4 regions of the Bradyrhizobium sp. AZCC 2230 genome follow, and region 4 is predicted to be linked to each of the others. Evidence: predicted binding sites of a transcription regulator. Region 4 holds the regulator's gene; each other region holds the start of a gene.
The links. The regulator LexA, encoded in region 4, represses DNA repair genes until DNA is damaged. The targets are predictions, from matches to a motif close to TGTTCNNNNTGTGTTCNG.
Positions count from the first base shown of each region.

Region 1: the regulator LexA is predicted to act here: its motif matches at 3,755-3,772, upstream of V1280_RS35530 (ribonuclease T2).
Region 2: the regulator LexA is predicted to act here: its motif matches at 4,048-4,065, upstream of V1280_RS26810 (ATP-dependent Clp protease adaptor ClpS).
Region 3: the regulator LexA is predicted to act here: its motif matches at 3,795-3,812, upstream of uvrA (excinuclease ABC subunit UvrA).

Region 1 is NZ_JAZHRS010000001.1:7,439,417-7,447,077, reverse strand. Features, by position in the region: gene V1280_RS35555 (response regulator) at 1-580, shown strand, start outside; gene V1280_RS35550 (ATP-binding protein) at 600-1,985, shown strand; gene V1280_RS35545 (DUF3617 domain-containing protein) at 2,171-2,701, opposite strand; gene V1280_RS35540 (hypothetical protein) at 2,770-3,063, opposite strand; gene V1280_RS35535 (hypothetical protein) at 3,246-3,710, shown strand; gene V1280_RS35530 (ribonuclease T2) at 3,818-4,531, shown strand; gene V1280_RS35525 (23S rRNA (adenine(2030)-N(6))-methyltransferase RlmJ) at 4,585-5,445, shown strand; gene V1280_RS35520 (cold-shock protein) at 5,698-5,913, shown strand; gene V1280_RS35515 (outer membrane protein) at 6,000-6,623, opposite strand; gene uvrC (excinuclease ABC subunit UvrC) at 6,876-7,661, shown strand, end outside.
Region 2 is NZ_JAZHRS010000001.1:5,589,280-5,596,940, forward strand. Features, by position in the region: gene V1280_RS26790 (MarR family winged helix-turn-helix transcriptional regulator) at 1-373, opposite strand, end outside; gene V1280_RS26795 (TetR/AcrR family transcriptional regulator) at 421-1,032, opposite strand; gene V1280_RS26800 (HlyD family secretion protein) at 1,174-2,424, shown strand; gene V1280_RS26805 (MDR family MFS transporter) at 2,366-3,988, shown strand; gene V1280_RS26810 (ATP-dependent Clp protease adaptor ClpS) at 4,099-5,817, shown strand; gene V1280_RS26815 (tannase/feruloyl esterase family alpha/beta hydrolase) at 5,852-7,522, opposite strand; gene V1280_RS26820 (GntP family permease) at 7,611-7,661, opposite strand, start outside.
Region 3 is NZ_JAZHRS010000001.1:1,468,738-1,476,398, forward strand. Features, by position in the region: gene V1280_RS07075 (DUF2306 domain-containing protein) at 1-307, opposite strand, end outside; gene V1280_RS07080 (low molecular weight protein tyrosine phosphatase family protein) at 607-966, shown strand; gene V1280_RS07085 (single-stranded DNA-binding protein) at 970-1,467, opposite strand; gene V1280_RS07090 (outer membrane protein) at 1,984-2,730, shown strand; gene V1280_RS07095 (outer membrane protein) at 2,889-3,644, shown strand; gene uvrA (excinuclease ABC subunit UvrA) at 3,909-6,890, shown strand; gene V1280_RS07105 (hypothetical protein) at 6,941-7,264, shown strand; gene V1280_RS07110 (DUF5615 family PIN-like protein) at 7,271-7,606, opposite strand; gene V1280_RS07115 (DUF433 domain-containing protein) at 7,608-7,661, opposite strand, start outside.
Region 4 is NZ_JAZHRS010000001.1:1,582,635-1,590,295, forward strand. Features, by position in the region: gene V1280_RS07640 (alpha-hydroxy acid oxidase) at 1-620, shown strand, start outside; gene V1280_RS07645 (HAD family hydrolase) at 629-1,255, shown strand; gene V1280_RS07650 (hypothetical protein) at 1,415-1,597, shown strand; gene V1280_RS07655 (molybdopterin molybdotransferase MoeA) at 1,834-3,045, shown strand; gene lexA (transcriptional repressor LexA) at 3,222-3,923, shown strand; gene V1280_RS07665 (hypothetical protein) at 4,091-4,297, shown strand; gene V1280_RS07670 (hypothetical protein) at 4,493-4,927, shown strand; gene V1280_RS07675 (ComEC/Rec2 family competence protein) at 4,938-7,220, opposite strand; gene V1280_RS07680 (hypothetical protein) at 7,377-7,661, opposite strand, start outside.

The DNA.
Region 1 (7,661 bases), 5.9 Mb from region 4:
GAGCGCGGGTGATGCGCGGTCAAAGCTTCTGGGCCTGCATTTCGACCTGCTCATCCTCGACGTCATGATGCCCGGCGAGACCGGCTTCGATCTCGCCCGGTTCATCCGCACATCCTCCTCGGTGCCGATCGTGATGCTGACGGCACGCCATGAAGCCGAGGCCCGCATCGAGGGCCTTCAGATCGGCGCCGACGATTACGTGGCAAAGCCGTTCGAGCCGCGCGAGCTGGCGCTGCGCATCAACAACATCCTCAAGCGCGCCGCGCCGCCGGTCCAGGCCGTGGCGGTGGAGAAGATCGTTTTCGGTCCCTACGTCTACCATCTGGAGCGCGGCGAATTGCGCCAGGGCGAGGAGGTCATCCACCTCACCGACCGCGAGCGCGAGATGCTGCGGATTCTTTCGGAGACGCCGGGCGAGACCATTCCGCGCAGTGCGCTGACCGGCAATGGCAGCGTCAACGAGCGCGCGGTCGACGTGCAGATCAACCGCCTGCGGCGCAAGATCGAGACCGATCCCGCCAATCCGCTGTTTCTGCAGGCGGTGCGCGGAATCGGCTACCGGCTGGTAGCCTCGCCATAAATCAAGTGAAGCGCGACCGATGAGCACGATCGATACCGGCCTGACGCTGCTACGAAGCGCCGCCGGGCGCGTCTCGGCCGCCAATGGCTGGATGGGCAACGCGTTCAAGGGCTGGATGCCGACCGGCCTCTATGCGCGCGCGCTGCTGATCATGATCGTGCCGATGGTGATCCTGCAGACCGTGGTCGCCTTCGTGTTCATGGAGCGCCACTGGAATACGGTAACGCGGCGCCTGTCGCAGGCCGTGGTGCAGGACGTCGCCAGCCTCATTGACGTCTACAAAGGCTATCCGCAGGACAAGGACCGCGCGCAGCTGCGCCGCATCGCCGAGCGCATGCAGCTGGTGGTCGATTTTCTTCCCGTCGGCGACATGCCGCCGCCGGGACCAAAACCGTTTTTCTCGCTGCTCGACCAGACGCTGTCGGTGCAGCTCGGCCGCCAGATCGGACGCTCGTTCTGGATCGACACGGTCGGCCGTTCCAACCTCGTCGAGATCCGCATCCAGCTCGACGATGCCGTGATGCGCGTGTTCGCGCAGCGCAGCGCCGCCTACGCCTCGAACTCGGAAATCTTCCTGTTCTGGATGGTCGGCACGTCCTCGATCCTGCTGATCGTGTCGGTGCTGTTCCTGCGCAACCAGATCAAGCCGATCCTGCGGCTTGCGGACGCCGCGGAAAGTTTCGGCAAGGGCCGCGAGGCGCCGAACTTCAGGCCCCGCGGCGCGCGCGAGGTGCGGCGCGCGGCGGGCGCCTTCCTCGAGATGAAGTCGCGCATCGAACGCGCGATGGAGCAGCGCACCGCGATGCTCGCCGGCGTCAGCCACGATCTGCGCACCATCCTGACCCGCTTCAAGCTCGAGCTGGAGCTGATCGGCGACAGTCCCGAGCTCGAGGGCATGCGCAAGGACGTCGACGAGATGTCGATGATGCTGGAGGACTACCTTGCGTTCGCCCGCGGCGATTCCGGCGAGCAGTCGCAGCCGACCGATATGGCGCAGGCGCTCGAGGAGCTGCGCAGCGACGCCGAACGCCACGGCCACACCGCGACCGTGACGTTCAGCGGTCTGCCCGTGGTCACGGTGAAGCCGGCCTCGTTCAAGCGTTGCCTCGCCAACCTCGTCACCAATGCCGCGCGCTACGGCCAGGCCATCGCCATCTCGGGCCAGCGCGATCACCGCTATCTCACCGTCACGGTCGACGACGACGGTCCCGGCATTCCCGTGCATTTGCGCGAGGAGGTATTCAAGCCGTTCCTGCGGCTGGACAACGCCCGCAACCAGGACGAAGGCGGCACCGGCCTCGGGCTTGCGATCGCCCGCGACATCGCCCGCTCGCATGGCGGCGACATCACGCTCGGCGACAGCCCGATGGGCGGCTTAAGGGCGAGCGTGCGGATTCCGGTGTAGCTCCTTCTTACCTCGCCCCGCTTGCTGGGTCCGCTTGCTGGGAGAGGTCGGATCGCTCTTGCGATCCGGGTGAGGGGGTACAGGTCCCTCGACGATCCCGCGTTTGGAGAGAGGCCCCTCACCCCAACCCTCTCCCCGCAAGAGCGGGGCGAGGGAGCGCACCGATTTCGCGGCGACGCCCCCGCTTACTTCGGCAGCAGCGCCTTCAGCTTGTCGACGTCGCGCACATTCATCTTGAAGCCGCCGGGCATCACGATGTCGCCGGGCTTCTGGTCCGGCTTGCATGCGCCGAGCCATTTCGCTTCGAGCGTCATGGTGGAGTCGCGCCCCGCGGCACCGACCGCGCCACCTTGCGCATGCGACGAGGTCTTCACCGTGTAGGCCGAATTGAAATCGCCAGTGATCTCGGCATGCGAGGTCGTGGACATGCCGGCGACGCTGCACTCGGAATCACTGACATAGCCGGTCGCGGTTTTCTTGATGTCCTGCTTGGAGCAGACCTGCTTGGCCATCGGCGAGATGTTGTTGTTCATCTCCTTGTCGACGGCCTCGTCGGTGCAGTGCTGCATGGTCATTTCCGGCATCGCCGAGCCGGTCCTGACCATCTTCAATTCCCAGAGACCGGCCTTGCGCACCGGCAGGTCGTCGGCGAAGGCACTCCCCACCGAGAATACGAGGCAAACGGCTGATCCGAGCAAAGCAAGCTTGCGCGTCATGCGAGAGACTCCCGGCTGAGATGCCCTAGCTTTCTCTTTGGCGTGACCTTTGTCGTTCCGAAAACGCCTCAGTACAGCGTGCGGATCGGCCGGTCGGCCGCACCATAGGGCACCCAGCGGCACGAGAACGAGATGTAGCCGCCCTCATAGGCCTGCACCGCGAGGAATTTCGCCACCTTGCCATAGCGCGCGCAGTGATCGACCGCGACCTGGCGCGCATCGGTCTGGGTCGCCATGGAATAGGCGATGATGCCGCCGGTGTCGTTGCCCTTGAAGGGCGGCACCGGAAAGATGTCGGCGCGCGCCGACTGGCTCGCCATAATTCCCAAGGCAAGAAGGCCCGCGGCCGCAATGATTCGCATTCCCGTCACTCCGATTGATGGAGGGTAGTTTACGGTGCCTGCGCGGCGGTGGAAAGAACGGAAGGCCTGTAGACTGCGACGTTGTGATCAAGTCCTGGCCAAGTGTTGCCGCGCTGCACTTGACCTCCCCCGCCCTTCGCGGCACCGTCCGACCTTCGCAGATCATGCTGTCTGGATTGCCCATGCGCGCCTCGACCTCCCTGAAATCGCTTCGTTTTGCCGCCGTTCTCGGCCTCATGTTCGGAGCGCTGTCGCTCAGTGAGGCCAGGGCCGCCAATCCGCTGGAGTTGAATTTCTGGCTGAGCGGGCCGCGTTATGACGGCAATGTCGCCGATTGCGACAAGGCGCTGCCGACGATCGCGAGCCAGTTCTCCGAGAAGGAAAGCTCGTTCTGGAATTCGCCTTTGAAGATCGAGGGCTTCACCGCCGTCCACGAGACCGCCTTTCGGCCCTGGGCGTCCGACAACATTCCGCGCCGCTACTGCACCGGCGAGGCCATGCTCAATGACGGCAAGATGCGCAGGGTGCACTTCTCGATCGTCGAGGACGGCGGCTTTGCCGGTTACGGCCAGGGCGTCGAATGGTGCGTGGTCGGGCTCGATCGCAACTGGGCCTACAATCCGGCCTGCCGCGCCGCCAAGCCTTAAGTCGAAAAGCCCTGATTCGGGCCGATAGACGATCGCTCGAATTTTGTTCTTGAAATGTTCTTGTTGCCTGCTAGGCTGATTGCACAGTCTAGTTGAGGGGCGTCGTCATGTTTCATTCCAGATTGCATTCGTTCTCCCGCCTGATGATCTCGCTGACCCTCCCCCTGATTCTTGCCGCCGGGCTGATCTCGCTGGCCGGCGGCGCGAAGGCGCAGGACAAACGGCAGAACGCGCCCGGCGAGTTCGATTTCTATGTGCTGTCGCTGTCCTGGTCGCCGTCCTTCTGCGAGGAGGCGGCCGAGCGCGGTCGCGGTGGCGGGCGCTCGAACATCCAGTGCGAGGGGCGGCCCTATTCCTTCGTGGTGCACGGGCTGTGGCCGCAATACGAGAACGGCTTCCCTGAATATTGCCAGCGGCCGTCGCCGCGGCTGAACCGCAACATCGTCTCTTCGATGCTCGATTTGATGCCGGCGCCGGGGCTGATCTTCAACGAATGGGACAAGCACGGCACCTGCTCCGGGCTGACCGACCGCAACTATTTCGAGACGATCCGGAAGGCGCGCGCCGCGATCAAGATCCCGGCCGACTATCTCGACCTGTCACAGGCCAAGACAGTAGCGCCGGGCGAGGTGGAAGAAGCCTTCATCAAGGCCAATCCGGGCCTGAGCAACGCCGCCGTCTCGGTCACCTGCAACCGCACCCGGCTCTCCGAGGTCCGCATCTGCCTCAGCAAGGACTTGCAATTCCGCGCCTGCGAAGAACTCGACCGCCGCGCCTGCCGCCGCGACCAGGTGACGATGCCGCCGATCAGGGGCGGGTAGTTCAGGCTCTCGTGCCTCTTTGCTCAGGCCATCGCGTGGCGTAGTGCTCTTGCATGAACTATCGCCACGCCTTTCACGCCGGCAACTTCGCCGATGTCATCAAGCACATCGTGCTGGCGCGCATCCTGACCTATTTGCAGGACAAGCCGGCCGCCTTCCGCGTCATCGACACCCATGCGGGTGCGGGCCTCTATGATCTCGACAGCGATGAGGCGCGCCGCAGCGGCGAGTGGCTGACGGGGATCGCGCGGCTGATGCAGGCGCGCCTCACGAACGAGACAGTCGCACTGACCAAGCCGTACATGGACATCGTTCGCGCCTTCAATCCGAAGGGCGAGCTCAAGCTCTATCCGGGTTCGCCCTTGATCGCGCGCGGCCTGATGCGGCCGCAGGACCGGCTCGTGGCGTGTGAGCTCGAGCCGAAGGCGCGCAAGGCGTTGATCGAATTGTTGCGGCGCGACGAACAGGCCCGTGTGGTCGATCTCGACGGCTGGGTGGCGCTGCCGGCGTTCGTGCCGCCGAAGGAGCGGCGCGGCCTCGTGCTGATCGACCCGCCGTTCGAGGCGAAAGACGAATTCGAAAGACTCGGCGAGGCTTTCTCCACCGCGTTCGCAAAATGGCCAACCGGTATCTATGTAATCTGGTACCCCGCCAAGAGCCGGCGCGCCACCGACACACTGGCGCAACTCGTGGCGCGGACCGCGGCCGCAGCAAAGACCCCGGGAAAATGTCTGCGGCTCGAATTCAGCGCCGCACCACAGCTTGACGGCGCGGCGCTCACCTCAGCCGGGCTCCTGATCGTCAATCCACCCTACACGTTGCAAAGCGAACTCAAGACGATCCTGCACGAGCTGGAAATGCCGCTCGGCCAGGGTGGTCCTGCCAGATTCCGATTAGAGGTGCCGAGGCCGTAACACTCCGGCATTCTTGGGAAAAAGATGCAGTAGCGGTAGTCAATCTGCAAAGAACCGTATTATGCTGTTTGCGTGACTGGCTTTACGTTCCGCTTCCGCGAATGGTTGCGGCGGAGTGAAGGCCTAAGAAAGATCCAGTCGGACCGAAGGGTCTGCCCAAGGATGGCCAGCTCTCCCGGGCTTCGTGATGCCCGGTCATGTCGCGACGCGCGTCTGCGTTGCGACGGAGGAGCAATGAGGGGGAGTTTCCCGATGGCCAATACGGGAACGGTTAAGTTCTTCAACGGCGAGCGCGGCTACGGCTTTATCAAGCCGGACGACGGCGGTCGCGATGTCTTCGTTCACATCACCGCGGTGGAGCGGGCGGGACTGAAGGACCTTGCCGAAGGACAGCGTATCACATTTGAAGTCGAACCGGACAAGAAAGGGAAGGGGCCGAAGGCGGTCAATTTAGTGATCCTTTCCTAGCGGACCTGACTCAAAAAATTCGGCGCAAAAAAAGTCCGGCCGCGAGCGGCCGGGAGGCTGTTGTCCGGTATTTTCTTATTTGGCTATCAGAAGTGATAGTTCACGCCTGCGCGAACAACGCTGGCGCTATAGCCGTTTGACACGCCTGTAATTGCGAACTGGCTCGACGACAGATCGATGTAGAGATATTCGAGCTTCGCGCTCCAGTTCGGCGCGAAGCCGACTTCCGCGCCGACGCCGGCGGTCCAGCCGGCGGTGGTGTGCGATTCCGTCCAGCCGAAGGTCTGCGCGCGCAGCTCGCCGAAGGCGAGGCCCGCGGTGCCGTAGAACAGGATGTTGTTGAAGGCATAGCCGGCGCGGCCGCGCAGCGTGCCGAACCAGGGATTGGAGAACTTCCACGGCGCGAAAGTGTCGTCGGCGCCGGCTGCCTGGATGTCGCCCTCGACACCGAACACCCACGGGCCGTTCTGGAAATTGTAGCCGGCCTGCACGCCGCCGACGAAGCCGGAGGGCTTTGCGGGATTGTTGCTCACCGAGCCCCATTCATAGCCGAGATTGGCGCCGAGATACGGGCCGGCCCAGCTATAGCCATTGAGCGGCTGATTGACCGTATAGGGCGCACGCTGCCCGTAACTGAGATCGGCGGCCTCTGCCGAAGCCGCCCAGCCGGCTGCAACCAACGCGGCTGCGCCCACAACGAGCCCCTTCATCACACACTCCAACGCAACTTGCCGCAACCGGGTGCGAGGCCTGCGTCGCAGCGCAAGACCAAAACGCATGGTTACGGAACCACCACTTTTTCGCGTAAGATTTATCGAGAGTTTTAAGTAAAAGGGCTGTTAAGACCCGTTACCGCGCTGTTAACAGACTTAAGGAAGCGTTACCGGGAACTGCGCCACCATCCTGTGCGTGCGGCACGGCCGGAACTTCAAATCGGCTCCCCCAGCACTTAAATTCGCACCATGGTTCACGATTCCACCGACAATCCGGACGACGCACGCGCGCGCAAATCGCAGCGTGTCGCGACCGCCGATGCCCGGCCCCAGGAGACGTCGGGCGAGGCATCGCGCGAGACGGCGCCGCCCGACCTCGATCCCGCCACCACGGGTGGCGATGACGAGGACGATGCGCGGCTGCCGGATATTCTGGAAGAGAGCGGCGCGATCGGCGAAGAGCCGCTGGCGACCGGTCACGAGGCGATCGAGCGCGCGGTCCGGCTCGCGCCCACCTCCCCCGGCGTCTATCGCATGCTCAGCGCCAATGCCGACGTGCTCTATGTCGGCAAGGCCAAGAACGTCAAAAAGCGCCTGTCCAACTACGCGCGCCAGAGTGCGCCGCTGCCGGCGCGCATCCTGCGCATGATCGCGGCCACGGTGACCGTGGAGATCGTCTCGACCATCACCGAGACCGAAGCGCTGCTGCTGGAAGCCAACCTCATCAAGCAGCTGCGGCCGCGCTTCAACGTGCAGCTGCGCGACGATAAATCGTTTCCCTACATCCTGATCACCGGCGACCATTGGGCGCCGCAGATCCTGAAGCACCGCGGCGCGCAGACCCGGCCCGGGCGCTATTTCGGCCCGTTCGCCTCCGCCGGCGCCGTCAACCGCACCATCACGGCCTTGCAGCGCGCGTTCCTGATCCGCTCCTGCACGGACTCCTTCTTCGAGAGCCGCTCGCGGCCCTGCCTGCTCTACCAGATCCGCCGCTGCGCCGGCCCCTGCACCCGCGAGATCGACTTCCCCGGCTAT
Region 2 (7,661 bases), 4.0 Mb from region 4:
TGAATCCCTCCGTCAGGGCCGCATTGACCGCGGTCGCGTCGGTCTTCGCCTGTGCCAGCACGGTGCGGCCTTTCGGCGTCAGCCACACGCGCCAGGCGCGGCCGTCCTCGCGATCGGCCCGCCGCTCGACCAGCCTTGCCGACGCCGTGCGGTCGACCAGACCGGAAATGCCGGCCGGCCCCATATCGAGCGCCGCACCCGCCTCGCCCATCAGGACGCCGTCCTGTTTGCCGAGGATGAACAACAACCCCGCCTGCGCCGGCGTCACTTCGCTCGAGGGCTGCGCCGCCATCCAGCGCTGCAAACGGCGCTGCGCAACGCTCAGCAGATAGATCAGCCGATGATGCTTCGCCTCAGGCGATTTATTTCGCATGCGAAGCATATAAACGCACGCCGGCTGATTGTCAAAACCTGCGGCTGCTAATTGCTCGACGGCCCGCGACAACCGTCGAGGAGAATTGCAGCGCATATTTGTGCCCGCCTCTCTATCTCCTCGCGCGAGGGCAGTGTCAGGCTTGCGTAGATCGCCGCACGCTGAGGCGCTGACACCATCATGCCAATCATCATTCCGGCGGCTTCGTCGAAATTATCGAGTGCAAGGCGCTTCTTCTTGACCTGATCGCGGAGCCATCCCGCGAGCGCCGCCGCGGTGCGCGCGATCCCATCCCGGTAGAAATTCGCGGCAAGATCGGGGAACGTGGCCGATTGCTGCAGGACCATGCGCTGCAGGGCCACGACCTCAGGATCGAGCGCGAGATCGGCACAGGCGACAAGCACAGCGGCCAGACTGGTTGCGATGTCGGCCTGATTGTTGGCCTGCAAATTGACGTCGGAGAGCAACCGATCGAGCCGGTCAGCGCACATCGCCTCGAACAGTGCCGCCTTGCCCGGAAACAGCCGATAGAGAGTCTTGGTGGAGATGCCGGCGCCGCGCGCCAGTTCCTCGGTGCTGGTTGCTGCGTAGCCATCGACGGCGAATGTGTGCCGCGCGGCTTCGAGGACGATTCGCTTCGTCTCCTCGTCGCTGCGCACCGGCGGCCGTCCGCGCGGACGGCATTCTGACGACGGTTTTGCCTGAGCCATGTTTTTAGATGATGCCTGTCATTCCATTGACTATCCCAAAGCTAGTCCTATTTTGGAAATCGTCAAGTTTCCTAATTCAGGGAGCCGGCCTTGACCGTGCACACCACCCCGTCCAAGACTGAGCCCAATGTGGTTCCAACACCCGCGCCGGAAGGCGTCCTGCCCATCGTGCCGGGCCCCGCCCCGCGCCGGAAACTCAACCTTCGCAAGCTGTTACTTGCCGGGGTGGCGATCGCGGCCCTCGCCGGCGCCGGCTGGTATGGCTACGATTACTGGACCGTCGGCCGCTTCCTCGTCTCCACCGATGACGCCTACGTGAAGGCCGACAACACCACCATCGCGCCGAAGGTCAGTGGCTATCTCGACCGGGTCGTGGTCGGCGATAACGAGCATGTGAAGGCCGGCCAGGTGCTGGCCCGGATCGACGACCGCGACTTCCGCGTCGCGCTCGACCAGGCCAAGGCCGATGTCGCCGCGGCGAAGGCGACGATCACAAGCAAGCAGGCGCAGCTCGATGTTCAGGACGCGGTGATCGCCGCAGCCAAGGCGACCGTCGATGTCGACACGGCCGCAAAGACCTTCGCGCAGCAGGAGAACAAGCGCTACACCGATCTCGCCGCGACTGGCTATGGCAGCGTGCAAAACGCGCAGCAGGCACAGTCGCGCAACGCCGGCGCCGACGCAGCGATCCAGCGCGACACCGCCAATCTCGCTTCCGCCCTCAAGCAAATCGAGCTCCTGAAAGCCGAGATCGCGCAAGCCAACGCCGCCGCAGCCCGCGCCGCCGCACTTCAGCATCAGGCCGAGCTCAATCTCGGCTACACCACGATCGTCTCCCCGATCGACGGCGTCATCGGCAACCGCACGCTCCGCGTCGGCCAGTTCGTGCAGGCCGGCACGCAGTTGATGTCGATCGTGCCCGCCGAAGGCGCCTATGTGGTGGCCAATTTCAAGGAGACCCAGCTCACCAATGTCCGCGCCGGACAGCAGGTCGAGATCGAGGTCGATACGTTCCCGGGCCAGGTGGTGCACGGTCACGTCGATTCCATCGCGCCGGCCAGCGGCCAGGAGTTCGCCCTGCTGCCGCCTGACAACGCCACCGGCAACTTCACCAAGATCGTGCAGCGCATCCCCGTGAAGATCGCGCTGGATGCCGAAACGCAGCCTGCGATCGAGCTGCGGCCCGGCATGTCCGTGATCCCGACGATCGCAACCCGTTCAGCGCCGACCGCGCAAGCCGCAACGACGCCTAAAGCGAAGCTTGTTTCTGGAGGGTCGTGCCATGTCAAACAGCCTCTCAATCTCGACGCCAGCACCCGCAATTCCGGCCGCGACGCCTGAGCGCGTCGCAGCTGATCCCAATCGCGCCAGCGCCACGGTCTGGATCGCCGTCTTCGCCGCGATGATCGGCGCCTTCATGGCGATCCTGAACATCCAGATCACCAACGCTTCGCTGCTCAACATCGAGGGCGGCATCGGCACGGGCGTCGACAACGGATCCTGGATCTCGACGTCATACCTGATCGGCGAGATCATTGTGATCCCGCTGACAGACTATCTGTCGCGGGTGTTCTCGTTCCGCAACATCATGCTGAGCTTCGCGACGCTGTTTGCAGCGTTCTCGGTTGCCTGCGCCTTCACCCACGATCTGCCGTCGATGATCGCGATGCGCGGCTTCCAGGGCTTCTTCGGCGGCGTGCTGATCCCGATGGCCTTCACGCTGGTCTTCACCAAGCTGCCGAAGGGCCAGCAGCCGATCGGCCTTGCGATGTTCTCGCTCGCGGTGACCTTTGCGCCCGCGATCGGGCCGACCATCGGCGGCTATCTCACCGAGAATTACGGCTGGCAGACCATCTTCTTCGTCAACGTGCTGCCAACGGCGGTCATGGTGACCACGCTGTTCTTCACGCTGGAGCGCCAGCCGCTGAATCTGGGACTGTTGCGCGAAGGCGACTGGTTCGGCATCGCGACCATGGCAGTCGGCCTGGCATCGCTGCAGGCCGTGCTGGAAGAAGGCAACAAGGACGACTGGTTCGGCTCGCCCTTCATCGTGCGGCTTGCGATCATCTCTGCGATCAGCCTGTCGCTGTTCATCTATAATGAACTGGTGATCGAGAAGCCGCTGCTGCGTCTGCGCCTGCTGACGCAGTGGAATTTCGGCATCGGCACGTTCGCCTCGATCTTCCTTGGTTTCGCGCTGTTTGGCTCGGTGTATCTTCTGCCCGCCTATCTTGGCCAGGTGCAAGGCTACAATGCCGAGCAGATCGGCAACGTGCTGGCCTGGACCGGCCTGCCGCAGCTCCTGCTGATTCCGCTGGTGCCGAAACTGATGCAGCGGTTCGATATTCGCTATATCGCAGCCGCCGGCCTGCTGCTGTTCGCCGCGAGCTCGTTCATGAACATCCAGATGTCGCTCGACTATTCGGGCGATCAGTTGCTGGTGCCTAACATCGTGCGCGCAATCGGCCAGGCGCTGACGCTGGCGCCAATCTCAGCGCTCAGCCTCGGCAGCGTCGCGCCGCAGGACGCGCCCGCCGCCTCCGGCATCTCCAACATGATGCGCAACCTCGGCGGCGCCATCGGCACCGCGGTGTTGGCAACCATCGTCACCAAGCGCGAGCAGTTCCACTCCAACATCATCGGCCACTCCGTCACGCTCGGCCGCGAGGAAGTCCGCACCCGCATCGCACAGATGACGGACTACTTCATCGCCCATGGCGTGCCCGACCCCAACGCCGCGCGCGAGCAGGCCATCATCGCGCTCGGCAAGACGGTGAAGCGCCAGGCGCTGGTGATGGGCTTCTCCGACACGTTTGCGGTGATCGGCGTGGTGCTGGTGCTTGCCGCGATCGCGGTGCTGCTGACGCGCCGGGTGAAGTCGGCCGGCGGTGGCGGCGCGCACTAAGGGCTCGCCCATCGATTGAGATTAAAGCGGCCGTCACGCTTGACGGCCGCTTCTTTTTATGTTCCCTATTCGTTCTATTCAATCATAGATTGTCCAGGAGACCTTTCGTGATGAATAGTATGCGTGGTGAGAACCAGCCGACCCAGCTCGTAATCCATAATGACGACGACACCCCAGACCAATTCGTGATGGATTTGCTCCGTCAGGTTTTCGGCAAATCGGAGCGCGAAGCGACCGCGCTGATCACTCAGATCGAGCAGAAGGAAAGAGCAGTTTGCGGGCCTTACCCGCAATCGGTCGCGGAAGCCCTTTTCAAATCCGCGCAACAATCCATCGGCCTGGCCGGCCACAAACTGCAGGTCATGCTCGAGGCGATCAAGACTCCTTGCGAACTCTGCGGCAAGCCCGAGGGGCAGACGGATGTTCGGATCGGCAACCGCACGATCTGGCTGTGCAGCGAGTGCATCCGTGCGGCCGATGAGCCCGCAAGCGAACAGGAAGAGAATTTCGACTTTGCTTGCGACGTGCTTGACTGGCACTTTGCCGGCACCGCGCGCAGCAAACTCGTGACCACGATCCGCCAATTTCCCGGCCACATGCGAGTCGATGTCCAGGCCGCGATCGACCGTCTCTTCGGGAAAGCCATCCGGTTGTTCGGGCTGAACGAGGAGCAGCGCTACGAAACGCTGTCGATTTCGCGACTTCTCAAGAGCGGCCGATATGCGGTCGCGATTGCCCCTCTGCAATATTCCGACGTCGACGTCGGCGAGAAGAGCCCGGTCAAGTGTCTGGATAACGGACTGTGGCTATGTGAGCAGGATCATCTCCGCTATGCGGTCTTGCTCTGCGCGCACCGCGAATACAGCCGCGAGCCGGGAATTCGGATCGAGATCCTGGTGCCATCGGGCTCGGCAGGTGCGGCCCTGGTCCAGCAATGCTTCAGCGAGTTGGAAGAAGCCGTCCAGGCCGCACGGACCTATCGTGGCAAGATCCTGTCGCTCGATGCCGACTCCGACTATCGCGGGCGCTCGCGCGGCATCACCGTGCATCGGTTACCGCAGGTCGCGCGCAACGATGTGATCCTGCCTGAGCAGACCCTGCGGCTGCTCGATCGCAATGTGCTGACCTTCGTCGGCACCCGCGATCAATTGCGCCGGCTTGGCCAGTCGACGCGCAAGGGCATCCTGCTGTATGGGCCACCGGGCACCGGCAAGACCCACACGATCCGCTATCTCGCGACACATTTGCCCGGTCATACGACGCTGATCATCACAGCCGAGCAGATCGGCCTGCTCGGCGCCTATATGAGCCTGGCGCGGCTGCTGCAGCCGTCGATGGTGGTGATCGAGGACGTCGATCTGATCGCCCGCGATCGCGACGACATGGGACCGTGCGAGGAATCCATGCTGAACAAGCTGCTCAACGAGATGGACGGACTGAAGGAGGATGCGGACATCCTGTTCGTCCTGACCACCAACCGGCCCGAGGACCTCGAAGGAGCGCTTGCGGGTCGCCCGGGCCGCATCGACCAGGCGATCGAAGTGCCGCTCCCCGACGAGCCTGGCCGCGGCAAGCTGGTCCGGCTCTACGGCAAGGGACTGCCGCTCGGCGAGGCGGTCATCACTGAGGCAGCCCGCCGCAGCGAGGGCACGAGTTGCGCGTTTATCAAGGAGTTGATGCGACGGCTGGCACAGGCGAGCCTGGCGCGCGACGGCGGCAACTCCGTGACGTCGGCCGATATCGACGAAGCCCTCGACGACATGCTGTTCTCCGGAGGTCGGCTCAATGCGCAATTGCTTGGCGGCGCACAGGCCATGGCGGCGGGGTAGATCCGCCGCCATCACCCGCTGTTCGCAATTGCTTCTATGGCGCGCAGGTGAAGCTCGCCGCCTCGGTCACAGGGCCGGACTTGTAGTGCGGCCAGCCCGGCCAGCGGCACAGCGGCATCGCGCGCGTCACCGCGAATGACGGTGCCTCGACCTTCTGCTCGGTGACCTCGAGGTCGCCGGGCGCCGTTCCCTTCTCGACCCAGTCGACCAGCGCGCTCAGCATATCGACATTGGCGGGTGCGCCGGAGCCGACATGGTCGACGCCGGGCGCGGTATAGAGCCGCGCGAACTCGGCGGTCTCGGCCTTGCCGAGCTTGCGCTCGACACTCTCGAAATAGCGGATGCCGGCATAGGGGCTTTGCGCGTAGTCCGCCATGTGCTCGAGCATGATCAGCCGGCCGCCGCGGGCGCGGAACCGGCTGAGATCGGGATCGGTCGAATCCATCAGGCTCGACACTTCGAGCAGCCGCGCCTTGTGGTCCTCCACCTTGTAGGTGGTGACGTCGAGCTTGGGATCGCGCGCGAACACGTATTGAATGCCGCCGGCACCATAGATCCAGGCGATGCCGTTGTTGGGCGCGGGCGGCTGCGCCGGCGGCGCGGCGCCGAGCCACCACGCCATCCAGCCGCCGGTCGGCCCGATCGCCGGCGTGTCCTCGCCCGACACGCCCCAGCCCGGATAGTCGTCGAGACCATTGGCGAGCGTGAACGGGAATTTGTAGGTGGCATGCAGCGTGTCGACCGCCTTGATCTGGGCGTCGGTGAGGCACTGATCGCCGCTCTTGCCGTCGGCGCAACGCAATGTCTCGACCTTGAACGCCGCCCTGCAAGCGACGGGGTCCTGCACCAGCGCGTCGTCGGATCCGTCCGCCTTGTCGCAGGCCGTGCGCACGGCATCGCCGACAAGCTTGACCTGCGCCGGATTGATCCAGCCTTCGCCCATGGTGACGAGGCCGGAGCGGGTGCCCGCATGCTGCAGGCCAACCCAGTTGATAACGGGCACGCGCGCAAAGATCCCGTCGAAATCGTCGGGGTAGCGCTGCGCCATGGTCAGGCCTTCACGGCCGCCTTCGGACGAGCCCATGAAGTACATCTTGTCCGGCTTCTTGCCATAGGCGCGCTGCATCAGCCCGACCGCTGCGTCGCGAACCTTCTTGTAGGCGCGATGGGCAAAATTCTCGAACGCTTCGTCGTTGAGCGCGAACAACTGCGGCGGCTCGCCCGGCTTGGATTCATGCCCCGAATCTGTGCCGTAGGTAACAAAACCGCGCGCGAGTGGCGACGGCTTGTCGAAGGGATAGGCCGGCGGCAAACCGAGGCCGGTGATCAGCACGCCGTTGAAGCCGCCGCCGCCATATTGCACCGAGCGCCCGTTCCATTCGACGGGCAGATTGACCTGGAATTTGACCGGCGGCGCCTTGGGATCGACAGGCTCGATATGGCCGAGCACCTTGCAGAAGACCGGATTGGCCGGCGTGATGCGTCCCGACGGCGTCGGTCCACGCTCGGCGACGGCGAGCTGAGACGCTGTCTGCAACGTCGCGGTGTCGATCTTGACGGCATCCGCGTCACCGGCGAGACCTTTGCAGACGGTATCCGCGTCCTCGGCCAGCGTTGCCGCGAACGCGCCGGTCGCGCCCAGCACTGCTGCCGTCCCCACCAGCCATGCGCACAGTCTTGCCCTTATGAGCGTCATCGTTTCCATCCGGCTTTCTTGGTTTTTACGTTCTGCAGTTGGCCGCATTCAAAGCGACCTTCACGGGCGCGTCAATTCATTGACATTTGTATCCAGGTCAGAACGATCCCAGCGCACTACCGATCGCAATCACGGCTACCAGCGCCAG
Region 3 (7,661 bases), 110 kb from region 4:
TGATGCGCCGGTGATCGGCGACCCGATGGGTATGCGCCCGCCACACCGCGAGCGGCAGCATCACCAGCGTGAAGATCGACAGGAGGTGGATCAGGCTGAACGGCCCAACCATGCGGATCTGGTGGATCCAGAACGACGACGCGGCCACCACGGCCATGAGCGCCACCCAGATCCAGCCGACCGTCCGATGGGGCAGCGTGCCCTTTGGCGCAGCGAATTGGACGATGCCAAGCACGAAGGCCGCCATCGCCGCGAAGGCGTGCAGCGGGATCGCCGGGGCAGCATCAAGCAGAGGCGCGAGGTTCATGTGGCGCGTCCTCCGGGCAGGAACCGACCATGTGAATATGATTAACATGAAGTTAATACCATTCACATCGCAGCCCGTCAAAGGCTTGAGGCAGCACATGAGGCGAGCTCCAAAAAGCCAAACCAGCCGGCCAATTGGCAGGAAATCCTGCCGCCTCACGCGAGCCGGCAACGCTGATGAGAAGAGCGGCCCTCTCCAACATGACGGGGACGCCGATGATTCCGCCCGCTACCAAAAAGGTGTGTATCTAGACCGAGGTGGCTCGGACTATTCCGGTCCCTCCTGCTGGAGCGGTCAAAGTGACCAACGTCCTCTTCGTCTGCAGCGTCAATCGCCTGCGCAGCCCGACCGCCGAACACGTCTTTTCGACCTGGCCCGGCATCGAGACCGACTCGGCCGGCGTCTCGAACGACGCGGACGTGCTGTTGTCGACCGAGCAGGTCGAATGGGCCGACATCACCTTCGTGATGGAAAAGGCCCACCGGAACAAACTGAACCGGAAATTCCGCGCCAGCCTGAATGGCAAGCGGGTCATCTGCCTCGAGATTCCGGACGACTATGAATTCATGGATCCGGTCCTGGTCCGGATGCTCGAAAGCCGCGCGGGCCGCTTCCTGTCCCGCCCCGCGCCGACTCGTCCCAGCCGCGTCGAAGGCTGAGGTTCAGAACGGGATATCGTCGTCCATGTCGTTGTTGCGGCCACCACCGCCGCCGGCGGCCACGGGACGGCGCGGCGCGCTGCTGACCGGACCGGACGAGCCGAAATCGCCGCCCGGCTCGTCGCCGAAGCTGCCGCCTCCGCCACCACTGCGGCCATCGAGCATCGTCAGCGTCGAGTTGAAGCCCTGAAGCACGACCTCGGTGGAGTACTTCTCAACGCCCGCCTGGTCGGTCCATTTGCGGGTCTGCAGCGCGCCCTCGATGTAAACCTTGGCGCCCTTCTTCAGGTACTGCTCGGCGACCTTGCAGAGACCTTCATTGAAGATCACGACGCGATGCCACTCGGTCTTTTCCTTGCGCTCGCCGCTGTTCTTGTCGCGCCAGGTCTCCGAGGTGGCGATGCTCAGATTCGCGATCGGCCGCCCGTCCTGGGTGCGGCGGATTTCCGGATCCTTGCCGAGGTTTCCGACCAGAATGACCTTGTTGACGCTTCCCGCCATCGCCGCTCTCCACTCCAAATGCCACTGAATTTCGAAAAGGCGCGCCCGCGCTGTCGCCTGTTGGGCCGACCCTATACGCTTACGAGCACCGATCGGCCCGCCGCAGCCTCGGTTATCCCCATATATAGCATCGATCCGAGGTTTGTTCCAGATTTGTTCCCATCAAAATCGCCCCTGAAAACGGAGCCCTCGGGGTGTCTCCGTGTCACTCCCGCGTCCCGTCGACGGGAGCCTTTTCAGGCCCCCGCCTACCAGCCGTTCCGTCGTCGCAAGGTACTGATATCCTCCTGATTTCATTCGATATCTGAGACCGGCCTCGTGCCGGCCGTTTTGTTGCGGGTTCCCGATGGAAACTGTGGGCCAGCCATTATTACATTTTGTGTCCGTTGTGACTTTTGAGAGACACAACTTGCAGCTTCAGTGGTGTAGGCATGACGTGAGTTGGACCGGAACGTCCGATGCTGCTTCCGACGCACGGAAGTCGAAAACAGAAACTGGGACTGGGATTTGTTGAATATGAAAAAGATCTTGTTGGCTTCGGCCTCTCTGCTCGCCCTCACTGGCGCCGCTTCGGCTGCCGATCTGGCGGCTCGCCCCTACACCAAGGCTCCGGTGGCTGTGGCTTCGGTCTACAACTGGACCGGCTTCTACATCGGCGGCAACGCCGGTGGCGGCTCGAGCCACAATTGCTGGGATACGACCAGTGTCGCCGGCGCCGCCGTCCCCACGACGAGCGAGGGTTGCCATAATGCGACCGGCGCCCTCGTCGGCGGCCAGATCGGCTATCGCTGGCAATCCACCAACTGGGTGTTCGGCGTCGAAGCCCAGGGTGATTGGGCTGACCTGAAGGGCTCGAACACCAGCTCGCCCGCCGCTTTCTTCCCGCTGGTGAACAATACCAAGATCGACGCGCTCGGCCTCTTCACCGGCCAAGTGGGTTATGCCTGGAACAACGTGCTCTGGTACGTGAAGGGCGGCGCGGCCGTCACCCACAACAAGTTCAGCGGCACTCTGGCTGGTGTCACATTCGGCACCGCGACCGACACGCGTTGGGGCGGCGCCGTCGGCACCGGCATCGAGTTCGGCTTCGCTCCGAACTGGTCGGTCGGCGTCGAATATAACCACCTGTTCATGGGCAAGCACACCGACAGCTTCACCGCGTTTGGCTTGCCCTTCCGCGCTGACAGCATCAAGCAGGACGTGGATATGGCCACCGTCCGCCTGAACTACACCTTCGGCGGCCCGATCGTCGCCAAGTACTGAGTTCAAGTACTGAGCTTCGTCTCCAACGCCATTGCGTTACGAAAGGCCGGCCTCGCGCCGGCCTTTTTGTTTTCGCGGCCCGGTGTGCTGAACCGTCAAGGAATCACAGGGCGCGCGCGTAGCGCCCGCGCATTGGTTCGGCGAGTCGGGGACGTGATATGAAGATCTGGGCAGTGGCTGCGATCAGCCTGTTCGCATTCGGTCCACTTGCACCGGCCGTTGCCGCGGATCTCCCGCTCTATTCCAAGGCGCCGGTGGCGCCTGTACCCGCCCTCGAATGGACCGGCGTCTATGGCGGCCTCAATGGCGGCGGCGGGCTCGGCCATGCCTGCTGGAGCGTTGTCGCCGCCGGCGGCGTTGCGATCAATCCAGCCGTCGGCGAAGGCTGCCACAACGCCAGCGGCGGCACGGTCGGTGCCCAGCTCGGCTATCGCTGGCAGAAGGCGCACTGGGTTCTTGGCGTGGAAGGCCAGGGCAACTGGGCCGACTTCAAGGGCAACAATGTCAGCCTGGTGCTAGCGCCGCTGAACAACCGGACCAGGATCGACAGCTTTGGTCTGTTCACCGGCCAGCTCGGCTACACCGTGAACAGCCTGCTGTTCTACGGCAAGGCCGGTGCTGCCGTCGCTCATGACAAATACGACGAGTTCATTCCCGGCGTCGGCGTCGTGTCCAACACGCTCAGCCAGACTCGCTGGGGCTACAGCGCAGGCTTCGGCGTGGAATACGCCTTTGCGGAGAACTGGTCGGTCGGCGGCGAGTACGACCATCTGTTCCTCGGCCATCACGGCGGCGATCTCGCCAGCAGCATCCTCGTTCCGCCCGGACGCACCGAGCGGATCGGTCAGGACGTCGATATCGGGCTGCTCCGCGTCAACTACCGCTGGGGCGGCCCGGTCGTCGCCAAATACTGAGCGAGCCCGCGAATTCAGCGCCATCGAAGGCCGGCCTCACGCCGGCATTTTGCTGTTCCGTTCGTCGCAATGCCAAGCTCTGCTGCCAAGTGCCGCCAGCGCGCCAACAATCCGTTGACGATTCGCAAGGTCCCACTGGAAATCCGTCCTCGTTCTTCCTACGTTCGCTGACAACCCCATCGGCGCCGATCCCGGTTCCGGGCGAAGCGCGCCTTTTACGTCGGCGCGATCGCGTACCTTTGGGATTCCTTGAGGGCAACTCGGATGGATGAAGTGATCAAGGCGAAGCGCCAACAGCAGAATGCGGGGTCACACCTGCACGCAATCACGATCCGTGGCGCGCGCGAGCACAACCTCAAGAACATCGACGTCGAAATTCCCCGCGACAAGCTTGTGGTGTTCACCGGCCTCTCGGGCTCCGGCAAATCCTCGCTCGCCTTCGACACCATCTACGCCGAAGGCCAGCGCCGCTATGTCGAGTCGCTCTCGGCCTATGCCCGCCAGTTCCTGGAGATGATGCAGAAGCCGGACGTCGACCAGATCGACGGCCTGTCGCCGGCAATCTCGATCGAGCAGAAGACGACGTCGAAGAATCCGCGCTCGACCGTCGGCACGGTCACTGAGATCTACGACTACATGCGCCTGCTCTGGGCGCGCGTCGGCGTGCCCTATTCGCCGGCCACGGGCCTTCCGATCGAGAGCCAGACTGTCTCGCAGATGGTCGACCGCGTGCTGGCGCTGCCCGAAGGCACCCGCCTCTATCTGCTCGCCCCGGTCGTGCGCGGCCGCAAGGGCGAGTATCGCAAGGAGCTCGCCGAATGGCTCAAGAAGGGCTTTCAGCGCGTCAAGATCGACGGCACCTTCTACGAGCTTGCGGAGGCACCGACGCTCGACAAGAAATTCCCGCATGACATCGACGTCGTCGTCGACCGCATCGTGGTGCGCGCCGACATCGGCCAGCGCCTCGCCGAAAGTTTTGAGACAGCGCTGAAGCTCGCCGAAGGTCTCGCCGTGGTCGAGTATGCCGATGCACCGGCTGCTGCTGCTGCGCCTGCCGAAGAGAAAAAGAAGACCGCAAAGATCCACGACAAGAGCGGGCCCGAGCGCATCCTGTTCTCGGAAAAGTTCGCTTGCCCCGTCTCCGGCTTCACCATTCCCGAGATCGAGCCGCGCCTCTTCTCGTTCAACAATCCCTACGGCGCCTGCCCGGCCTGCGGCGGCCTCGGCGTCGAGCAGCATGTCGACGAGGATCTCGTGATCCCCGACAAGGAGCTCGCGATCGGCAAGGGCGCGATCGCGCCCTGGGCCAAATCGTCGTCGCCCTATTACACGCAGACGCTGACCGCGCTCGGCAAGCACTACAAGTTTACGCTGACCACCAAGTGGAAGGATCTGCCGAAGAAGACGCAGAACGCGATCCTCCATGGCTCCGGCGAGGACGAGATCAAGTTCTCCTACGAGGACGGCGTCCGCTCCTACGACACCAAGAAGCCGTTCGAAGGCGTCATCACCAACATCAACCGCCGCTACCGCGAAACCGAGAGCGAGTGGGCCCGCGAAGAACTGGCGAAGTATTTCCACGACGTGCCCTGCGGCGCCTGCAATGGCTTCCGGCTCAAGCCCGAGGCGCTCTGCGTCAAGATCGGAGCTAAGCATATCGGCGAGATCTCGGAGCTGTCGGTCAAGAATGCCGGCGCGTGGTTCGAGACCGTGCCAGAGGTGCTCAACGCGCAGCAGAACGAGATTGCAGGCCGCATCCTCAAGGAGATCCGCGAGCGCCTCACCTTCCTGCTCGACGTCGGCCTCAACTATCTCACCCTCTCCCGCTCGTCTGGCACGCTGTCCGGCGGCGAGAGCCAGCGCATCCGCCTGGCCTCGCAGATCGGCTCGGGCCTGACCGGCGTGCTCTACGTGCTCGACGAGCCTTCGATCGGTCTGCACCAGCGCGACAACGCGCGCCTGCTCGACACGCTGAAGCGGCTGCGCGACCTCGGCAACACCGTGATCGTGGTCGAGCATGACGAGGACGCGATCCTGCTTGCCGACCACGTGCTCGATATCGGTCCGGGCGCCGGCATGCATGGCGGCAACATCATCGCCGAAGGCACGCCTGCCGAGATCATGCGCAACCCGAAATCACTCACCGGCAAATATCTCACCGGCGAGCTCGAGGTCGAGGTGCCGGAGCGGCGTCCGCCGAACCATCGCCGCACCATCAAGGTGGTGAACGCGCGCGGCAATAACCTGAAGAACGTCACCGCGGAAATTCCGCTCGGCCTGTTCACGGCCGTCACCGGCGTGTCCGGTGGCGGCAAGTCAACGCTCTTGATCGACACGCTCTACAAGGCGATCGCCCGCAAGCTGAACAATGCGAGCGAAGGCGCCGCGCCGCATGATCGCATCGAGGGCCTCGAGCATATCGACAAGATCATCGACATCGACCAGTCGCCGATCGGCCGCACCCCGCGCTCGAATCCGGCGACCTATACCGGCGCCTTCACGCCGATCCGCGAATGGTTTGCGGGCCTGCCCGAAGCCAAGGCGCGCGGCTACGAGCCCGGCCGCTTCTCCTTCAACGTCAAGGGCGGCCGCTGCGAGGCCTGCCAGGGTGACGGCGTCATCAAGATCGAGATGCACTTCCTGCCCGACGTCTACGTCACCTGCGACGTCTGCAAGGGCAAGCGCTACAACCGCGAAACGCTGGAGGTCCTGTTCAAGGGCAAGAGCATCGCCGACGTGCTCGACATGACCGTCGAGGAAGCCGCTGACTTCTTCAAGGCGGTGCCGCGCGTGCGCGAGACCTTCCAGACCCTGCACCGCGTCGGCCTCGACTACATCCATGTCGGCCAGCAGGCGACGACGCTGTCGGGCGGCGAAGCCCAGCGCGTCAAGCTGGCCAAGGAATTGTCAAAACGCGCCACCGGCCGCACGCTCTACATCCTGGACGAGCCGACCACCGGCCTGCACTTCCACGACGTCAAGAAGCTGCTGGAGGTGCTGCACGAGCTGGTCGCGCAGGGCAACACGGTCGTGGTGATCGAGCACAATCTCGAGGTCATCAAGACGGCAGACTGGGTCATCGACCTCGGCCCCGAGGGCGGCGACGGCGGTGGCGAGATCGTCGCCTGGGGCCCGCCGGAGGACATCGTCAAAGCGCAGCGGAGCTATACGGGGAAGTTTCTGGAGCCGGTGCTGAAGAAGGCGAGGAAGCCGAAGCGCGGGAGGACGAGCGAGGCGGCGGAGTAATTTTCGTCGGCTTGAGCGATCGGGGATCCAGCCAGCTTGGAGTGATCTCTATGCCGAGCCGGAGCTATGCGCTCTTTCGGAAAGCCATTCTCGCCGAACAACAGGTGACCTGCGTCTACGAGGGTCGCTACCGGGAGCTGTGCCCGCATGTCATCGGTACTGATAAGAACGGTGAAGAGACTGTGCTGGCTTGGCAGTTCGCTGGCGAGAGCAGCGGGCCTCTGCCGCAATGGCGATGTCTGAAGCTGGCGAATGTCGGCGACGCGCGCCCGCGCGATGGCCGCTGGCATGAGGGCGGGTCGCATCGAACCACTCAAACTTGTGTCAAGAACATCGATATCGACGTCAATGTTCACGTGCGCAAGTTGCGCTGAGTCCCACTAGCTGCCGACGAATTCAATAACCGCCTCGCCCTGCGCGACCGCTTCAGCAATTTGTGGCATGGCGCCCAGAAATTGATGGATCAGTGTCCGATTGTCGATATTGCCGACCCGGACCCAAAGTACGGCCGGTCCCTGCCGTTTCGCGGCACGAAGGAGGGAGAAATCGCGGTCCTTGGTTACGAGAACGGCCGATCGAGCAATAGCTTCGCTCCAGATCGCCCCGTCGGTCGCATTCGCCATCCCGAATTCGGCGACATGAGCCGCATCATATCCAGCATGACGCATGGCCTCCGCAAGTACAGGTGGAAGCTGAGCATCGATCAGATAAAGCAAGCTATTTCGCCGCTATGATCGGATGATCGACTTGGCGGGCTGCGTAGGCAAGCAC
Region 4 (7,661 bases):
TCTGCCTGACCGTCGACACCGCCCATTACAGCCGTCGTGAGCGTGACATCGCCAAGCGCTACGTTCGCGAAAGCCGCCTGCGCGCCACTGGCGGCGACTACCAGAAGGGGCTGGAGTGGCGGACCGTGAAGATGGTCAAGGACAAGTTCAGGATACCGCTGATCCTCAAGGGCATCGCCACCGCCGAGGACGCACAGATCGCGGTCGATCACGGCGTCGAGTGGATCTACGTCTCCAATCACGGCGGCCGCCAGCTCGATCACGGCCGCGGCGCCATGCATGTGCTGCCCGAGATCGTCGACGCGGTGAAGGGCCGCGCCAAGATCATGGTGGATGGCGGCATCTGCCGCGGCACCGACATCGTCAAGGCGATCGCTGCGGGCGCCGACCTCGTCGGCATCGGCCGGCTGCAATGCTGGGCCCTGGCGGCTAACGGCGAGGCCGGCGTGACGCGGATGCTGGAACTGCTCGAGGACGAGGTGCTGCGCTGCCTCGGCCTCCTCGGCGCCACCTCGTTTGCCGAGGTCAACAAATCCTGCCTGCACCAGGCCACCGCAACCAATGCGCCGAGTGTGTTCAGCGCATTCCCGCTGTTCGACCATGAACCCTACCGATACTGAAGGATAGAATGACATCGCTCTCTCCCGGCAGCGCGGACGCGCTTCTGTTCGATCTCGGGCGCGTCGTGCTCGACATCGATTTCTCCAAGGCGATCGCCTGCTGGGCGGGACATGCAGGCCTCAAGCCCGAAGCCATCGTGACGCGCTATGAGCGTAACAGCGAGGCTTACCGGCTGCATGAGGTCGGCAAGATCAGCGACGAGGACTATTTCCAGTCGCTGCGCTCATCGCTCGGCATCGGCATTTCGGATGCGCAGTTCCTGGAGGGATGGAACGCGATCTTCGCAGGCGAGATGCCCGACATCGCGGAATTGCTGCCGCGCGCGGCGAAGCAGATGCCGCTCTATGCCTTCTCCAACACCAACCGCCCCCATGTCGACCATTTCTCGAAAGAGTATGCCGATCTGCTCGGCCATTTCCGCGAGCTGTATCTCTCCTCCAGCATCGGCCTGCGCAAACCGGATGCGGAAGCCTTCGACCACGTCGTCGCCGCGATGGGCGTGCCGGCCAACCGGATCGTGTTCTTCGATGACCTCGCCGAGAATATCCAGGGCGCCCGCGCCCGCGGGCTGACGGCGGTGCATGTCACTTCGCCCCGCGACGTCGGCAATGCACTGAAGGTGCTGGGGATCTGACCGCCTCCTCACCCCGCCGAATCGGCGAATTCCGGACCTATTTCATTCGGAACTGACGAACCAACGCACTTTGTGCATTTTTGTACAGAGTTCCGGGAACGGAATGCCCGCTTCCGGACTCTAGAGTCCGTTGGGTATTCTACGAACGGACGTATCATCGTGTTGGGCAAAACCTACCTTACCAAGCAGGCCTCCCTGCTGGTCAAATTCGCCACCACCACCTCAAATTCCGAGCTTTCAGCCAAGCTGATGAGCAAGGCCGCCGACCTGAAGGCCCAGGCCGATCCGATGCCCGACAGGGATCAGGGCCCCCAAGCGCCTGATGTCAGTCCGGCAAAGTAACCGGCGACCTAACTGGGCGCAGTTCTCGTCATCCCAGTACTTGCCATGGCGATCTCGTGCCGCTCCATCTCGCCTTCCGGATCATGCCGCGGCTGGCTTGACGCTCACACTCGATCGCCGCGCGGATGACGCAGGATAAATCATCCTGTGCGACCGCCGTTTTGCCTCTGCGCCTGCACTCGGCTAAAACTCTCGCCGCTGATTTGCCCGAACGGGCGTAGCTGGAGTTTTCACTCGTGGCCTTGATGCCGGTTTCTGACGCGCTCGCCGCGGTGCTTGCCGGCGCGGAGCCACTGCCTGAAGAGACGATCGCACTCGACGCGGCCTTCCATCGCGTGCTCGCGCGCGACGTCGCCGCGCGGCGGACGCAGCCTCCGCAGGCGATGTCGGCGATGGATGGCTATGCCGTCCGCGCGGCCGATGCGGCCAAGGTCGACGCGCAGCTCAACGTCATTGGCGAGGTCGCTGCAGGCCGGCCGTTTGCAGGAACCGTCGGCGCCGGCGAAGCCGTCCGGATCTTTACTGGTGGCGTCGTTCCCGACGGCGCCGATGCGGTCGTGATCCAGGAGGACACCGTCGCCGATGGCAAGCGCATCACGATCAGGGAGGCCGCCGTCGCCGGGCGGCACATCCGCCCGGCCGGCATCGACTTCTCTGAGGGTGACGTGCTCCTGCGCAAGGGCGCCCGGCTGACCGAACGCGACCTCGCGCTCGCCGCCGGCATGAACCACCCGCAGCTTGGCGTCCGCCGCCGTCCAAAGGTCGCGATTCTCGCCACCGGCGACGAGCTGGTGATGCCGGGCAGCACGCCCGGCCATGGCCAGATCGTCTATTCCAACGGCTACGCCCTGCATGCGCTCGCCCGCAGCGAGGGCGCTGACACCATCGACCTCGGGGTTGCCGCCGACACGCTTGCCGCCACCACCGCCGGCATCCGCCGCGCGCGCGAATCCGGCGCCGACATCCTGATCACGACCGGCGGTGCCTCGGTCGGCGACCACGATCTGGTGCAGCAGGCGCTTCGGGACGAAGGCACCTCGATGGCGTTCTGGAAGATCGCGATGCGGCCGGGCAAGCCGATGATGAACGGGCAGCTCGGCGCGATGCGCGTGATCGGCCTGCCCGGCAATCCCGTGTCATCCTACGTTTGCGGCTTCCTGTTCATGGTGCCGCTGATTCGCGCGCTGTCGGGCCGTTCCGTGGTTCACCACCGCCGCGAGCGCGCCGTGCTCGGCCGCGACGTCGGCGCCAATGACCAGCGCGAGGACTATCTGCGCGCGCGCCTCGATGTGCGTGATGACGGCACGCTGATCGCGCTTCCCGTCAATCACCAGGACTCCTCGCTGCTTACGAATCTCGCTGCGGCACAGGCACTTCTCGTGCGCGCACCGTTCGCGCCGAAGGCCGAAGCCGGCGCTGCTTGCGAGGTGCTGCGACTGCCCGTTTGAGCGCATCGTTCGCAACCGTTCCGCGAACTTTGCCGCGTTCACGGTAAATTAAGCAGTTGCGGAACATGTATCGAACATATAGTGTCCGTTCATGATTTGTTTCGAGCGTGTAGCGGCTTATTGCTGAATTCAGCGTCTCGGAATCGAACGACATCAACCGGGGGATTTTGGTCGAGATGTTAACGCGCAAACAATACGAGCTCCTGCGGTTCATCAGCGAGCGCCTGAAGGAAAGCGGTGTGCCGCCCTCCTTCGACGAGATGAAGGACGCGCTCGATCTGCGCTCGAAATCGGGCATCCATCGCCTGATCACTGCGCTCGAGGAGCGCGGCTTCATCCGCCGCCTGCCCAACCGCGCCCGCGCCATCGAGGTGATCAAGCTGCCTGAGCTGCAGGCCGCCGCCGGCAGCCGCCGCGGCTTCACGCCGAGCGTCATCGAGGGCAATCTCGGCAAGGTGCGCACGACCTCCAGCCCGCCCGCCGACGACGGCGAGCGTCCCGTCGCGGTGCCCGTCATGGGCCGGATCGCGGCCGGCACGCCGATCGAGGCGTTGCAGACCCGCAGCCACACCATCAGCGTCCCGCCCGACATGCTCGGCTCGGGCGAGCACTACGCGCTCGAAGTGCGCGGCGACTCCATGGTGGAAGCCGGCATTCTCGACGGCGACATGGCGCTGATCCAGCGCAACGAGAGCGCCGACACCGGGGACATCGTGGTCGCCCTGATCGACGACGAGGAAGCGACACTCAAGCGTTTCCGCCGCCGCGGCGCTTCGATCGCGCTCGAGCCGGCCAATGCGGCCTATGAAGTGCGCATCCTGCCGCCCAACCGGGTCAAGATTCAGGGCAAGCTGATCGGGCTCTACCGCAAGTACTGAGCGCTCGCGCGCCATCAACGATTGGAGCGGACGATTGTCCGCTCCGGCTGGATAGTCTTTCTGGTTTTGCACAGATTATCCGGCCCCCTCTCCAGCGCTACATCCTCGGCACGCCGCGACGAAGCACGCATCGCTTCGCAGGCCCTTGAGAGACCGAGGATATAACCATGCGCAAGATCATTTTGAGCACCGTCACGATGGCGCTGATCGCAATATCAGCGTCGCAGGCCTTCGCCGCACAGTCGCAGCACCACGCCCGCAAGGCACCGCAGGCGACGACGAGCGAACAATTCCGCAATGCCCGCAACGCCATCACGCAGCCATCACAACCGGCCTGGCAATATTCCGGCTGGTCGGCACCCGCAGGCCGCTAACGCAGCACGCTCGCCAAATGCACGGGAGCAGGCTTTGTTCCTCGTGCGTTTGAAAAAGATAATGTGATCGCGCTCTGCGGATGCGAGCCGCAGATTTGCCCACAAACAAGCATAAGATCGCGGGCTTCCACTCTGATAGGGGCCTGCGCCTCCGAGACAGAGGCGTGGGTCGCTATCCTGATTGAGGAGCACCCGATGTGTGACTACAGCCTGCATGCCGTCGCGACGCGTCCCGCAGAAGTCGGCGAGACGATCGTCACGACAACGTTCCGCGGCACCTCGACGCGCGGCTTCGCCTCCGAAGCCGACATGTCGGTCGCGGTCTGTCTGCTTCCGGGAACGGAGCTCGCCTTCGCCGACAACGTCCGCTACGACAATCGCTGGATCTGGACCCGCACCGTCAACTCGCGCGTCGGCAAGTTCGGCAAGGTCGATCCGCACATTCCCGATCGCCATCACGACGCGATCGAATTCCCCGACGGCAAGTACGTGCTGGTAACGCAGCTCGTCGAAGGCCAGCGCGCAACCGTGCTGCAACTGCCCGTGACCCAGCCGCTCGGCGAGCGCGAGCACACGCCACAGATCACCGCCGACAGGCCGCCGACCATCACCCGCCTGCCGATCGGCTGAGCTGTCGATCTCAATCCTCGGCCTGAAGATCGGCCTCCGACGGTGTTGCGTCCCGGACGCGCGGAGCTGCCGACCGCGGCATGAGGGTCTGTTCGAAATCTCCCTCGCCGGCCGCCGCCGGCGACCAGGGGCGGTTTGCGCCCCTCGCCTTCACCGCGTCAATCGCAAAACCGTCGCCGCGCTGCGTCAGCGCCAGCGCGCCCTGGCGCGCGAGACGCGGGCGATCGACCACCATCGCACCACAATCCGACGGCGCGGGCCTTGCCGTCACGACCAGTGCCGCGCGGCTGCAATCGTCGGCCAGCGCATCGATGCGCAGTGCCTGCGCGATCATCCGGCCGTCGGCGAGTGGCGTCACGCAGCCGGTCTCGTCGCACGACACGCCGTCACTGAGCGAGGCGCTGGTGGCATCGCGCGGGTCGGCGTCCGCAGCTAACCACTCCTTGAGCAGGAAATTGTCCTTGTTGGTCCGCATCAGATGCAGCTGCCCATCCCTGCCCCGCACCGCGACGTTCTGCCCATCGCCGGCGATGAGGATGTCGGGTTGCCGCACCGACAGGCCCCAGACGGTCGCCGCCACGAGCACGAACGCGCCCGACCAGCGCAGCGGCGTGCGCAGCAGGCCCATCAGGATCAGGCCGACGCTCGCAGCGATGAGTGGCGCCATACCAAATGCCGGGAGACGGCCGACTGCGCCAGGCAGTGCCGCCACCCAGCGTGTGACCGCGATCATCCAGTCGATGCCGATTCCCATCAGCCACCAGAACACACCATCGAGCCCGAATGGCGCTGCGAGCAATCCCAGCAGTCCGGCCGGCATCACCAGCGCCGACACCACCGGCATCGCGCCGAGATTGGCGAGCACGCCGTAGGGCGTCACGCGGTGGAAATGGAAGGCGGCATAGGGCGTGGTCGCAAGCCCCGCGATCATCGAGGCCATGAACAGCATCGCGATCTCGCGGCCGCCCCACAGCGCGATGCGCGCGGTCGTCGAATGATCGGGCGAGGCAAACAGGTTCGGCATGCCGATCTGCACCAGCGCGACGAGCCCGAGCGTCGCGGCGAATGACATCTGGAAGCTCGGATGCACCAGCGCCTCCGGCGCGACCGCGAGCACGATGAGCGCCGCCACCGCCAGCGTGCGGAACGTGATCGCGCGGCGATCGACCATGACAGCGATCAGCACCACGGCGGTCATGAAGAACGATCGTTGGGTCGCAACCTCCGCGCCCGAGAGCAGCAGATAGAACGCGGACGCGACCAGCGCCGCGGCGGCCGACCATTTCTTGATGGCGAAGCCGACCGCCAGCCCGGGGATCAGCGCCAGCAGCGCGCGAACCGCGAAGAAGACCACGCCGGCGACGACGGCCATGTGGTAGCCGGAGATCGACAGAACGTGGCCGAGGCCGGAGATGAACATCGCGTCGTTGACGGGCGTGGTGATCGCATCGCGGCGGCCGGTCAAAAGCGCAGTCGCGATCGCGCGGTTGTCGCCGTCGAGCGTGGCGCGGATGCGCGCGTCGATCGCGTCGCGCAGACCCTGCATGACCGCCGCATAGCGCAGCCTGATGCCGCCGGTCTCGGGCGGCGCGGCCACGGTGATTGCACCCATCGCGAAGCCGGACGCGCCGATGCCCTGGAAGAACATGTCGCGGGAAAAATCGTAGCTGCCCGGCCGCAATGGCGCGAGCGGCGGCATCAGCCGCGCCTTCAACTGCACGAAGCTGCCGACATCGGGCGCCGTCCCCTTGTGAACCGAGAGGCGAACGCGCTCCAGCTTCACGTCGCTGCGCTGTGCGTCCATCGCGGTGACGCGCAACACGAAACGGTCGGTGCGTTCGCGGATGTCGCGGGTCTCGACGAAGCCCGACAGCGACACCGAATAAAGCGGCTTTGCGAGCACAGTGTGCGCGATGCGCGCCGTCTTCCAAGTCGCCACGGCAAAGCCGGCCGCGACCGCCGCGATCATGATCGCCGGCGCAAACCACCGGCTTCGCCGCAACAACACCGCGCCGAGCACCAGCGCCGCCGCCGTCGTGGCAACGACCCACAGCACCGGCTCATGATCGGCGGCGAAGTAGAGTGCGATGCCGCAGCTGTAGGCGATGGGCACCCAGGGAAACAGTCGCCCGGCACCTGCTTCGGCCTTGGCCCATTCGCGAAGCCGCCCGACGATCGCGGGCCAAACGCCAAAGCCCGCCGGCGCAAAGCCGCCGGCCGACGCGGTCCCGCCCGTCGGCCAAGTGCCGGCGATACCCTGCGAGACACGCTGCGGCCGGCCAAGCTCCGCCATCCTCTGCACTCTGCGATACGCGACAGGCTCGGAGGCTACCGGAACGTGCAGCCTGCAGAAAGGGGATTATATACTTGACACCACAGGATACTAATCCTAGAAATCACCCTGCGGACGGTGCTTCGGCGCTGCCCGCTGGCGCGCCCGCAATCGAAATCACCCCTGCGATGATTCGGGCGGGGGTTGATTGTCTTCGGCGGCTTTCAGAGGTCCGAGCGTCAGATGAATTGGTGCTGGAGGTTTATCGGGCAATGAGGGTGAAATCTCCCGATTTGCGAGCTTGATTGTTCCGCCGCTTCGGCTTGCGATCCGCCATAACGCGAGATCGAACCCGTATGAGGCAAAGCGGTCGATATCATCGGCAATTTGCCTCAATTCATGCAGTTCAAGGGAAATGAAGTTGTGAACCCCCGGGTTCTTTTTTGAAGCTTTACGTAGTTG